Regions from separate parts of the Thioalkalivibrio nitratireducens DSM 14787 genome, predicted to be linked through region 2. Evidence: riboswitches for the same ligand, from Rfam matches in the RefSeq annotation. Region 2 holds a riboswitch; the other holds the start of a gene.
What was found. Region 2 has a riboswitch for cobalamin ahead of TVNIR_RS16550 (TonB-dependent receptor domain-containing protein). Riboswitches for the same ligand answer to the same signal wherever they lie in the genome.
Positions count from the first base shown of each region.

Region 1: it holds a riboswitch for cobalamin, as region 2 does, so the genes downstream of both, TVNIR_RS07910 (ribonucleoside triphosphate reductase) here and TVNIR_RS16550 (TonB-dependent receptor domain-containing protein) in region 2, are expected to answer to the same signal.

Region 1 is NC_019902.2:1,681,435-1,687,679, forward strand. Features, by position in the region: gene TVNIR_RS07910 (ribonucleoside triphosphate reductase) at 1-1,958, opposite strand, end outside; cobalamin riboswitch at 2,088-2,316, opposite strand; gene TVNIR_RS07915 (hypothetical protein) at 2,492-2,800, opposite strand; gene TVNIR_RS07920 (nucleotidyltransferase substrate binding protein) at 3,443-3,865, shown strand; gene TVNIR_RS07925 (nucleotidyltransferase domain-containing protein) at 3,859-4,185, shown strand; gene TVNIR_RS07930 (MBL fold metallo-hydrolase) at 4,544-5,125, opposite strand; gene TVNIR_RS07935 (FAD-binding oxidoreductase) at 5,257-6,245, opposite strand, start outside.
Region 2 is NC_019902.2:3,613,650-3,619,894, forward strand. Features, by position in the region: gene cbiB (adenosylcobinamide-phosphate synthase CbiB) at 1-127, opposite strand, end outside; gene cobO (cob(I)yrinic acid a,c-diamide adenosyltransferase) at 131-736, opposite strand; gene TVNIR_RS16545 (ABC transporter substrate-binding protein) at 733-1,608, opposite strand; gene TVNIR_RS16550 (TonB-dependent receptor domain-containing protein) at 1,618-3,408, opposite strand; cobalamin riboswitch at 3,452-3,678, opposite strand; gene dnaG (DNA primase) at 4,021-5,808, shown strand; gene rpoD (RNA polymerase sigma factor RpoD) at 6,151-6,245, shown strand, end outside.

The sequences.
Region 1 (6,245 bases), 1.9 Mb from region 2:
GTCGGTGTCACGGTAATGTAGGGCAGGCGGAAATTTTCCAGCGCGCGTCGCACCAGGCGACGGCAGGCGTCGGGGCTCGAGATGCGCTCCCCCATGTAGAGGTGCAGCACGGTGCCGCCGGTGTACCTCGCCTGCAGTGCCTCCTGCCGTTCCAGCGCCTCGAAGGGATCGTCGGTGAAGCCGGCCGGCAGTTGCGAGGAATTGGTGTAATAGGACCTGTCGCCCGTGCCCGCCTGCAGGATATTCGGCCAGCGCTTGCGGTCCTCCCGGGCGAAGCGGTAGGTGGTGCCTTCCGCCGGGGTTGCCTCCAAGTTGTAGAGGTGGCCGGTCTGCTCCTGGAACTCGCCCATGCGGGCGCGGACGTGGTCGAGCAGGCGCAGCGCGAACGCGTGCCCGCCGGGGGTGGTGATGTCTTCGGCATCATCGGTGAAATTGCGGATCATCTCGTGGATGCCGTTGACGCCGAGGGTGGAGAAGTGGTTGCGCAAGGTGCCGAGGTACCGCTTGGTATACGGAAAGAGCCCGGCATCCATGTGCCGCTGGATCACCTTGCGCTTGAGCTCCAGGCTGTCGCGGCCCAGAGCCAGCAGGCGGTCGAGCGCACGCAGGAGTGCCGCCTCGTCGCCCCTGTGCCGGTAGCCGAGACGGGCGCAGTTGATCGTCACGACACCGAGCGAGCCGGTCTGCTCCGCCGAGCCGAACAGGCCATTGCCGCGCTTGAGCAGCTCGCGCAGATCGAGCTGGAGGCGGCAGCACATGGAGCGCACCATGTGGGGCGAAAGCTCGGAGTTCACGAAATTCTGAAAGTACGGGAGCCCGTACCTGGCGGTCATCGCGAACAGCCGCTCGGCGTTCTCGCTCTCCCACGGGAAATCGGGGGTGATGTTGTAGGTGGGAATCGGAAAGGTGAACACCCTGCCCTTGGCATCGCCCTCGGTCATGACTTCGATGTAGGCGCGGTTGATGAGATCCATCTCGTGCTGAAGCTCGCCGTAGGTGAACGGCATCGCCTCGCCCCCGATCACCGGCACCTGTTCGCGCAGATCCTCCGGGCAGACCCAGTCGAAGGTGAGGTTGGTGAAGGGGGTTTGTGTGCCCCAGCGCGACGGGACGTTGAGGTTATAGATGAGTTCCTGGATGTACTGGCGCACCTGCGGATAGTCCAGGCCATCCTTGCGCACGAACGGGGCCATGTAGGTATCGAAGGAGCTGAACGCCTGGGCGCCGGCCCACTCGTTCTGCAGCGTGCCGAGAAAGTTGACGATCTGCCCCACGGCGCTGGACATGTGACGCGGCGGCCCCGCCTCCACCTTGCCGGGCACGCCATTCAGCCCCTCGTGCAGCAGGGTGCGCAGCGACCAGCCGGCGCAGTAGCCGGAGAGCATGTCGAGGTCGTGGATATGGAGGTCGCCGTCGCGGTGCGCCTGGCCGATCTCCGGCGGGTACACGTGGTTCAGCCAGTAGTTGGCGATCATCTTGCCGGCGCTGTTGAGGATCAGGCCGCCGAGGGAGTAGCCCTGGTTGGCGTTGGCCGCCACGCGCCAATCGTCGCGGTCCAGGTATTCGTTCACTGCCAGCGCGACGTCCACCAGCGTCTTGCGATCCTGGCGCAGGCGCGCGTGCTGCTCGCGGTAGACGATATAGGCGCGGGCGGTGTTCAGATGGTTGGCGCTGATCAGCGCCTGCTCGACGATGTTCTGGATGCGTTCGATGCCGGGTTCCCGGTCACCGGTGTGGGCCAGCACCTTCAGCACTTGGGCGGTGAGCAGGGCTGCCTCGGGCGCGTCGAACTCGCCGGTCGCGCGGCCCGCCTTGAGCATCGCGGCCTGGATGCGATCCGCGTCGAAGGGCGCGCGGCTGCCGTCGCGTTTGCGGATCGTGTCGGGAACGGCGGTAGGCAGCGGATAAGCGGATGCCGCGGGAACGGCCGCCGGTGCTGTGGTGGTTTCGGTGTGCATGGCGCCTCCTGATTCTTGCCGGACCGGTCGGGCCATCGCGTGTCGTGTATGCGGGGGCGAGGATCGGCACAGTGCCAGAAAGCGCGCCCCCGAGACCCTTGACGCGAAGGCTTCGGATACTGCCCGTGCGATGACGGGCCCTCCTCGGCAGGTATTCGGACTTGGGGGCGCGTTACTGCGAACACCTACGGCCGCGGCTTCCCACCCGCCCATGGTTCTGGCAGGCAGTGCCTGGTGACCAACCACCTGGCGGCCTTCGTTCCCCCACACCGCTGCGCGACAGTTCCGGATCCACGCCGGATTCCCTGTTGCCACAACCACAAGCCTTAGTGGTCACACCGAAGACGACATACAACATATACCCCACCCCCTGGAAGTGCAAGGGGGCCTGGCGTACCCTGGGCCTCGGCCATCGCGGCTGCGTGCGCCGCACCGATCGGGGTCTTCCCAGCGCCGCGTTACAGGCAGCCCTTGAAGAACGTGCGGTCAACGCTGCGCTCCAGCAGGTCCATGCGCACGGGCTGCACCACGCCCTACCGCAACTGCCCGCTGACACGCACCCGCTTGCCGTAGGCCTGGTCCACGTCGACGTCGCGAATGGCCGTGCCCTCGCCGTAACTGAGCGCGAGCGCCTCACCGTTCTCCAGCAGCCGCACCGAGGCATCCACATGGCGCAGTGGGCAGTCCTGCACCGTCAGGGTCTGCGCACAGGGCGCGCCGACGAGCCAACCTTCCCATTGCACGATCGTTTCCGCCGAAAGCGCGACGGCGGGCACGGCCAGCAGGGCAAAGGCGATCGCCAGCGCATTCCCGCTCCGGTTGCTGGCGGTGGGCTGGATCATCACATGCCTCCGCGGATGCTCGCCTTGAACTCGTCCAGCGCGGTGCGGATCTCCATCAATCGCCCTTCCTGCTCCTGTCGGACCGTCCAAAGATCCGGAAGAGGTACCCACCGGCGTTGAGCCCCGGGAATGGGTGGCTACGCCGGTCCCGCGTGAGGAAGATTCGGTGCCCTCCACGCCCTCGGCAGACGCGACGCTCTGGATGCAGCGTGTGGCGCGAAGTCTGGCCGGTTACTATTTTCAAACGATCGCACTGGTATCAGGAAAATGCCGAGAACGACCGCAAGCCCCCAGGTGACGAGCCTGGCCCTGATGTCGTCCGCGCACGCCGCTTCCTTCATTTCGCGGTAAGCAACAGAACACCCGCGCGGCATGCTCGTCGCTTAGGTTCGCCCCCGCGGCGAAACGCCGCGCAGGGTGACCGAGTGGTAGGTTACTTGGCTGAAGCCACGCACCGGAACGAACCCGGGTGCGCGGCGATTGCCAGCGACCTTCCTACCATGGCACCCTCGCGAGAGCCGAAGCGGCGGTTGGGCCCCTTTATCCGCCAGGGTCAGACCGCCGAACCCCGCGCAAGCACGCAGCATTCCGAGCAACCCGCCCTGGCGACCTGTAAACCGAGTTCAAGCCAAGGATACTGCGATGCCCGATCCCGACGTCCGTTGGAGGCAACGCCTCGCGAACTACCGCAGGGCGCTCGCGCAGTTGAATGCCGCTGTGGATCTGGCGCAGTCGCGTGAGCTGTCGGACCTGGAACGCCACGGCCTCATCCAGGCCTTCGAGTTCACGCACGAACTGGCCTGGAACGTGATGAAAGATTACTTCGCCTACCAGGGGAACCCCGCGATCACCGGTTCGCGTGATGCGGTCCGGGAGGTCTTCAGCCGGGGACTGATCGAGGACGGCGAGGGCTGGATGGAGATGATCCAAAGCCGCAACCAGACGACGCACACCTACAATGACAAGGTCGCCGCTGCCATCGCGTCACGAATTCGGGGTCGCTACCGGCCGCTGTTTCAGCAGTTCCTGGAGCGCATGGAAGCCCTCGATCCCGACGCATCGTGAGCGAGTCGAGCGCGCACCCGTTTGGCCTGCCCCCCCGGGTCATCGAGCGCCTGCGCGGTGTGTTCGCGGGATGGCCGCAAATCGAGCGTGCCGTGCTCTACGGTTCGCGCGCCAAGGGCATCCACCGCAATGGTTCCGACATCGACCTCTGCCTGGTGGGTGAGCAGTTACGCGTTTCCGATCTGCTGAAGATCAACGACGAGATCGACGATCTCCTGCTCCCGTGGAAAGTGGATCTTTCGCTCAGACACATGATCGACAATCCAGACCTGCTTGAACACATCGGGCGCGTGGGCGTCGCGCTGTACGAACGCTCATGAGCTTGTAGTTGTACGCGTCGCTTGGCCCGGCAAAGCGCCATGGCCCTGGGCACCCCCCGTCATGACGGAATGGGCCGGCCCGGACCAATCCTCCGGGACCATTTCCTGACCTGATTATCACGAAACCTCCGCAGCGAGTGCGACGCCGTGCGGCATCGGTCATCATTGCGAGCGTAGCGCGGCACTAATGCGCATAGCGCATTGAACAGCCGCAGGCTGGCCCGAAGGGCGAGCGCAGCGAGTAATCCAGGCGGCGCGGGGAGGACTAATACCGTTTGGATCGCCACGTTGCTTCGCGCCTCGCGATGACGGTGGTTTCGATGACGGCCCGTTCCAATTTGCGGAGCTTCCCTGATAATCAGGTTTCCTGAAATCCGCTACTGCCGGCAAGTGCGCTGGACAGTACGCTGTCCGGTTCCATTTTCTGCAAGAGCCTGAGGCTTTCCACCAACGTTTCCCGATCGCTGTACCCGGAGATGAATCCCGCCTCCCAGACACCCTCCCCGCTCAGGTACAGCGTATCCCCAGTGAACAGATAGCGCTTGCCTTGGGCCGATCTCACGAGGAAGCAGGTGCTACCCGGCGTGTGCCCAGGAGTGGGGATCACCTCGATATCACCCAGATACATCTCGCGCTTGTCGAATAGAATGTCTGGTGCACAAACACGGGCGAACTCCGACTGCTCAAGAACGTGACCGCCCAACCTGGCGCCAAAGCGCTCCCGGATCAACCGCAGCGTGTCCCCCAGCTCGTCCCGATGGCTCAAGAACTGATACGCCACACCGCCCAGTTCCGCCATCCTGTCGATTTCGTGTTGGTGGCCGGTATTGTAGAAAAGCACGTTACCGTCATCCCGGATCAGCAGGTAGGCATGAGTGGTGAGCCCCGGCACCGGGCATTCAACCTCCGTTTCCCACAAATCCGGTTGGATCTGTTTCATCGTTCCCGCCTTTCCTGGGTCCTTGCCTTCAATCCAGAGGCCGCATGTCGAACCCTGGTCCTTGAGCACCGGCAGAATCGTGCGCGGCCTGCGCTCAACGCGCGGGTCATCAGGGGTGCCGCGCCGCGCTTCTAGGTCGCGACGCGGCCCGCCTCCGACCCGAGGTAGCTGTGGAACACGCCGGTCGGATCATGCTTCGCGCGCAGCGCCGCCAACCGCGCCCAGACTGGCGGCGCGAAGGCCCGCTGGCTGTGATCGGGCCCGACGGCCAGATTGCACTCGTTGATGTAGTAGCCGAGCAGGTTCGGCGCGAAACGCTCGGCCACATCGGCCAGCCAGCCGCGGTTCTCCGCTTCGGACGCGGGATCATCCCAGACAGAGTAGACCAGCAGCGCCACCGGACCGACCATCGAGAAGGCAGTGTCGGGGAACGGCACGCCCTCCGGCAGCGGCGGCAGCACAACCGCGAGCATCGAGCTGCGCGGCGACGGCGCGGCGGCCAGTCCGGCCGCAGCACGGTCAAACAGGTCCGCCGGATCGCCGTGCAGCCACAGCGCCTCGGCGGCAATGGGAGCTCCGGCGGGCAGCACACGGTCTATGATCGCGTACAGCGAATCCCAGGTTTCGTCCTTGTGCAGCTCGCTGTGCAGCACGGGCAGGGGGAAGCTGTCCAGCGCGGACAGGCCCGCCCCCGCGTCCTCGTCGCTGTCGCCGAACGAGCAGCCGGCGACCACGATGACGTTCCTGGTCACCCCGGCTAGCGGCGGAGGGGCTGCGGCCACCATGGACAGAAGCTCCGTAGAGCGACGCAGCGTCGGCACGGTCTGTGCCATCCACGCGCCGACTTCGGCGGCATGTTCGGCGGAGACCAGCAGAGTGCTGCTGCGCAAGACCGCGGGGTGCGTCTGCAGCGCTACCGTGAATCCTGTCACCACGCCGAAGAACCCTCCCCCGGCGCCGCGAGCGGCCCAGTACAGCTCATCGTGATGGTTCGCGTCGGCCGTCAGCAGCCTGCCGTCGGCGGTGACGGCCTCCACCGCCAGCACGCTCCAGCAGGCAATGCCCCACTGCGCGGTGTTCCAGCCGATGCCGCCGCCAAGCAGGTAGCCGCCCAGCGTCA
Region 2 (6,245 bases):
GGTTCAGCCGGGCTTCGAACCAGCCGCCCAGCCGGCCGAACCCGACCAGCGGATGGAGCCGCCCCGGCTCACCCCACCGGCCATCGAGCAGCACCGCCGCGACAGTCGAGAGCCAGAGCAGCAGCATGGATCAGAGATCGACGCCCGGCTGCGCCTTGACCCCGGCGCGAAAGGCATGTTTGACATCGCGCATCTCGGTGACGGTATCGGCCAGTTCGATCAGCGCGTCGGAGGCGCCACGGCCGGTCACGACCACATGCTGCATCGGCGGACGCCGGCGAATGGCCTCGAGTACCTTGTCGCTGTCCAGGTAGCGATAGCTCAGCAGGTAGGTCAGCTCGTCCAGCACCACCAGTTGACAACCGGAGTCGGACAGCATGGCCTCGGCGACTGCCCAGCCGCGCTCGGCGGTGGCGATATCCTGGCTGCGGTCCTGGGTATCCCAGGTGAAACCGTCACCGAGCACATGCCAGGCGACGCCCGGATCACGGTTGAAATAGGCTTCTTCGCCGGTATCTCGGCGGCTTTTCAGGAACTGGCAGACACCGACCTTCAGGCCATGGCCCAGGGCGCGGGCCACCATGCCGAAGGCGGAGCTGGACTTGCCCTTGCCATTTCCGGTGAGCACGAGCAGCAGGCCGCGCTCGTCGGTGGCCTTGCTGATCTGCTCGTCGATCACGGTCTTCTTGCGCTCCATGCGCTGGCGATGGCGCTGGTCGCGGTCGTCTTGGGTCATGTCGGTCGATCCTGTTCCGGTGAGGTGAAACGATTGCCGTCCTGCGGCTGCCAGGCGTCGCGCAGGTCACGCAGCCGGTACAGTCCCTCGATGATGACCGGGGCTGCGTGGTGGAAAAACGCGCCGGGCAGCGGCACGACGGGGACGCGGCGCGAGGCGTTGATCACACGACAGGCCTCGGCGTTCTCGCTGGCGAACACGAAGAGCACGTCCGGGCGTTCGGCATCGATCAGTGCAGCGAGCCGGTCCTTCCGGTCGGTAACCGGGATGTGGTGCACGCGATCGCCGGCACTGATCACGTCGAAGCCAGCCGTGGTGAACACCTCGTGCTGCCAGCTGCCCCTGCCGAAGGCATACGGCTGCCCGCTGCAGGACGCGAGCAGCAGCACACGCACATGCTCGCCCCGCACCTGGGCGGCGGCGTCGCGCCATTGGGCATCAAAGTCCGCGGCGATGCCATCGGGGTCGGGCAGGTTTGCGGCCTCGGCGATCCGGCGCAGGTTGTCGGCGATGCCGGCCATGCTGCCGAATCCGTCCACAATCATCGCCCGGGCGATCTCCGGTTCGAGAGTGCGCCACAGGTCGGGATCGGTCCAGGGCGAGGTGATCGCCAGGTCCGGCGCCAGCGCGCGAATCGCGGCGATATCCGGGTCCAGGATGCCGCCGGTATCGGCCCAGTCGCCGCGATCGTAGCGGCTGGCGCCGACGATGCAGTGGTCCAGGCCCAGCCAGCGCAGCGTGTGCGTGATATAGGGCGACTGGCTGACCATGCGCGGGCAGTCCGGCTCGGCCGCCGCCGGGGCCGGCCCGGCCCCGAGCAGCAGTGCGACCACCACCAGCAGCTGCGGAAGGTATCGGTGTCTGCCGAGCATTCCGGCCCCCTACTGCTGGAAGTGGACGGACAGGTACGCCGCACGACCCGGCTGGTTGAAGCCGGCTGCGGTCTGGTAGTCCTTGTCCGTGACGTTGTCCACCGTCGCACGCAGGGTCCACTGCGGAGCCAGCTGCCAGGACGCACGCAGGTTCAGCAGCGCGTGGCCGGCCAGGCGTTCGGCGTTGCCCATCCAGTCATAGTCGAAGCTGCGGCCGCGCGCGATCACGGTGCCGCCGACGCTGAAGTCGCCCATTTGGCGGTCGAGATCCAGCCTCAGGGTGGCGCGTGGACGACGCGCCAGCTCGTTGCCAGTATCGCGATCCTCGGCATCGAGAAGCGTGAGCGCCGCTGCGGCGTGCCAGTCGCTGCGATGCAGACCGGTTTCGAATTCCAGGCCCCGGATTCGAGCCTTGTCGATGTTGGCAGGCGGCCAGCCGCTGATCAGGTTGCGGACATCGGTCTGGAAGAGCGACGCCTCCCAGTACAGCGCCTGGTGCGCATACCGCAGCCCGCCCTCGAGGGTCTCGGACTTCTCGGGATCGAGATCGGGATTGCCGTCACCGGGCCAGTACAGCTGGTTGAACGTGGGCGCCTTGAAGGCCGTGCCGTAGGAGGCCCGGCTTTGCAGGTTTTCGGTCAGCCTGAAGCCCCAAGCCACCTGCCCGGTGGTATTGCCGCCATAAGCCTCGTTGTCGTCGTGGCGCAGGCTGCCCTGCAGATCGTGCCGTCCCAGTTCGGCCTGCAGGACCTGGTAGATAGCGCGGTTGTAGCGGCGAGTCTCGTCGAAGTCGACGGTACTCTCGACGCGATCCTGCTGCCAGTCGAGCCCGACGGTCCATAGCAGCGATTCCCCCAGCAGCAGGTCATTGCGCCAGTCGGCCATGTCGCGGCGGGTATCGAAACGCGAGGAGAACTGCCCCTGCCCGAAATTATCGTTCTCGTCGCGGCTCTGGCCGATCGTCAGTTCGCTGTGCCAGGTCTCGGCCAGGTCGCCGCGTACGCCGGCGCGCAGCGCTTGATGCACGAAGTCGGTTTCATCCTCGAAACCGTCGAATTCCGTGCGCCCCTGCGAACGCAGCAGATTGCCGAACAGTTCCAGCCCATTGTCGAACCGGTGGCTCAACTGGCTGGCCAGCGAGGTGTTGCGAAAGCCGTCCCGGTCGTTGTCGCCGACCTCGTCGCGCACATTGATGCCATCGGTTTGCTGATGGTCGGCGGACAGCGAGAAGCGCGTGCTCCTGTTGCCGCCCTGCAACCCGACACCGGCTTCGCGGGTGTTGAACGAGCCGATACGGCTGTAGGCGTTGAAGCGCGCCGGGCCCTCCGCGCCCTTGCGGGTGAACACCTGGATCACGCCGCCGATCGCATCGGCGCCGTAGGTGCTGGCGCGGGGACCGCGCACGATCTCGATGCGCTCGATCTCCGATGGTGGCAGGAACTGCCAGGACGCGCTCCCCATCGTGGCCGATCCCATGCGCACGCCATCGACCAGCAACAGGGTGTGGTCGGAGTTGGTCCCGCGCAGGAACACGCCGGTCGCCTTTCCGAACGGGCCGGTGTCCGCCACGCTGATGCCGGCGCGATTGCGCAGCAGGTCGACGAATTGCGCCGGCTGCAGGCGCTCGATTTCCTCGCGCTCGATCACGGTGACTGCCGACAGCGATTCGTCCACGGTCTGCGCAGTGCGCGTGGCCGTCACGATGATCGGTTCGAGTTCGGTGGCCAGCGCCAGGTGGACGGGAGAAATGAAGGTTACGCCGGCCAGCACGGTGGCGACCGGAAGTCTGCGGATTTTCATGATCATGGCTCCTGCGCGCCGCCCGCACGCATTCGGTGATGGTTTCGTGGATGTCGTTCGGGCCGGTATCCGGGCTCGCGCCGTTGCCTGAATCTTCAGGCCGTCCCGCATCGCCTTCCCATCCCCGAGGTGGACAGTGGCCGTGTGATGCGGGAGCCAGACGCTTACCGTTGCGGGGGCAGCACAGGCCTTCGGAACGCGTGGTTCCGGCACCTGTTTCCCGTTTAACCCCGGTTCGCTCACCGGGGCACCCGAAACGTGCTTGCCGATACCCGCGCGCCGGACGAAGCGCCAGCACGGGTATGCAGCGCGGCGGAGTATAGGGGGGAGGCCGCGGCAAGTCCAACATCGATGCCGCGCCCCTGCCAGGGCCCGCCGCCCGCAGCGTGGGTGATGGGGAACGAGGCCCGGAACTGCATTCCCTGGGGCCGCGACCGTGTCCGGCCGCCCGAGCTGAGGGGTATAGGCGAGGTCTGCCGCCGGGGCGAAGCCGTACCCCAGGTCAGCGGTTGGGCCGGTGCATCCGACACCCCCAACGGGTGCTGGACCGTGCGATCATGGGCGGGCCTTACTGATGCCCCTCCAGAGCGTAGCGACGAACCCCCGACAGCCATGGCAGGACTGATTCCACAGGCTTTTATCGACGATTTGCTCGAACGCACCGACGTGGTCGAGCTGATCCAGCGCTACGTGCCCCTGAAGAAGGCCGGCAGCGAGTTTGCAGCCTGCTGCCCGTTCCACAGCGAGAAGACGCCTTCGTTCTATGTGTCTCCGCGCAAGCAGTTCTATCACTGCTTCGGCTGCGGGGCCCACGGCACCGCGATCAGCTTCCTGATGGAACACGAGAACCTCAGCTTTCCCGAAGCGGTCGGTCAGCTCGCCGAATGGACCGGCCTGGAGGTCCCGCGCGATGCCGATCCGGCAGGCCGCGACCCCACCCGCCATCTGCTGGATGCGCTGGAGGCAGCCGCAACGTTCTACCGCGAACAGTTGAAAGCCAGCCGCGCAGCGATCGACTATCTGGAGGGCCGTGGCATCGACGGCGCAACCGCGCGGGATTACGCGCTCGGCTGGGCACCGGGGGATGGCAACAGCCTTGCCCAAGCCCTGCGCGGGCGCTTCGACAACGACACCCTGGTGGCCGCCGGCCTGGTCTCGCGCCGCGACGATGGCCGCCTGCGCGACCGCTTCCGCGCACGGATCATGTTCCCGATCCGGGATCGCCGCGGCCGGGTGACCGGCTTCGGCGCGCGGCTGATCGCTGCGGGGGAGCCGAAATACCTGAACAGCCCTGAATCGGCGGTCTTTCACAAGGGGCATACCGTCTACGGGCTCTTCGAGGCCCGCAAGGCCGAGACGCGGCTGTCCGAACTGGTCGTGACCGAGGGTTACATGGACGTGGTCGGCCTGGCCCGCGCTGGCTTCCGGCGAGCCGTGGCCTGCATGGGGACGGCCCTGACCCGCGACCACCTGGACCTCCTGTTCCGGCAGGTACCGCGTCTGGTTCTGTGTTTCGACGGTGACGACGCCGGTCGGCGCGCGGCCTGGCGATCGATCGAGCAGGCATTGCCCGTAATCCGGGGCCTGCGCGAGATACGCGTGCTGTTCCTGCCTGAAGGCGATGACCCGGACAGCCTGGTCCGCCGGGAAGGCCTGACCGGCTGGCAGCAACGCCTCGACGCGGCCGTGATGCTATCGGAGACGTTCCTGCAGCTGCTCTCGGAACGCCACCCGCTGGAGACCGCCGAGGGCCGCAGCCAGTGTGCACACGCGGGCATCGCACTGATCCGGACGGTGAAGGATCCGCTCTTCCAGCGCCAGCTGCTCGAACTCCTGGCCGAACGGACGCAGACCGACCGCGACCAGATCGAGTCGATGCTGGCAGCCGGGCCCGAAGACCGCGGGCACCCGTCCGCGCCCGCCGCCGCCCGGCCGCCCCAGACCCGCCCGGAGCAGGCAGAACCGGCGTCGGGGTCCAGACAGCTGTGGGCGGCACTGCTGGCCCGGATCCTGCAGCTGCCGCAACAGGGCTGGGACGCACCGGAGGTCCGGCGCCTGGCCGGAACCAACACCCGGGCCGCGGGGATCCTGGAGGCCATGATCCGTCGGATCGGCGAGTCCCCGGCGATTTCAACCGCCCGACTGCTCGAGCATTTCCGGGACGAGACGTTCTTTCCGCGTTTGGCGGCACTCGCAGGCGTGCCCCTGGACGGCGAGGATCCGGAACTTTCCCGCCGGATTGCGCTCGATAGCGCGGAACGCCTGTTCGAGGAACATTGCCGGGCGCGCATCCGCGCACTGGCCACAACGGGACGCCCGCTGGAATCGGAACAACTGGCCGAGTTGCGACGTCTCCAACAATGGCTGGTGCAGCGGGACAGCGCCGACCGGCCAGGCTGAGGCAGTCGGCCACGGGAACAAGCTTGAAATACCATGCGTCTCCCCCAACTATCCAGGTGTGGACGCGTTGACGAGGAAATCGCGCGCAGCACAGCGCTGACCCCCTCCCGCTGGCGGGGTCCGGGCAGAGGCAACGGCCCCGTTACGCGAACGATTCTCGCCTGTCGGGGCGGCGCGTATCGCGATGATCGTGAGCGTGAGGGCGGATGTGTAGCGCCGATGGCGCCAGGGTATAGCAGCCCAAGTGTTCTCATACCACATGACGCGGCAACTGCAAAATCAGTATTCTCTGCTATACTGTCTTATTCGATTTTGGACGATTTACCTCGGAGCACAGACGCGATGAATCGGGAAGAACAACAGTCACAGCTCAAAGAGCTCATTGCCAGGGGCAAGGAGCAGGGCTACCTGACGTACACCGAGGTGAACGACCACCT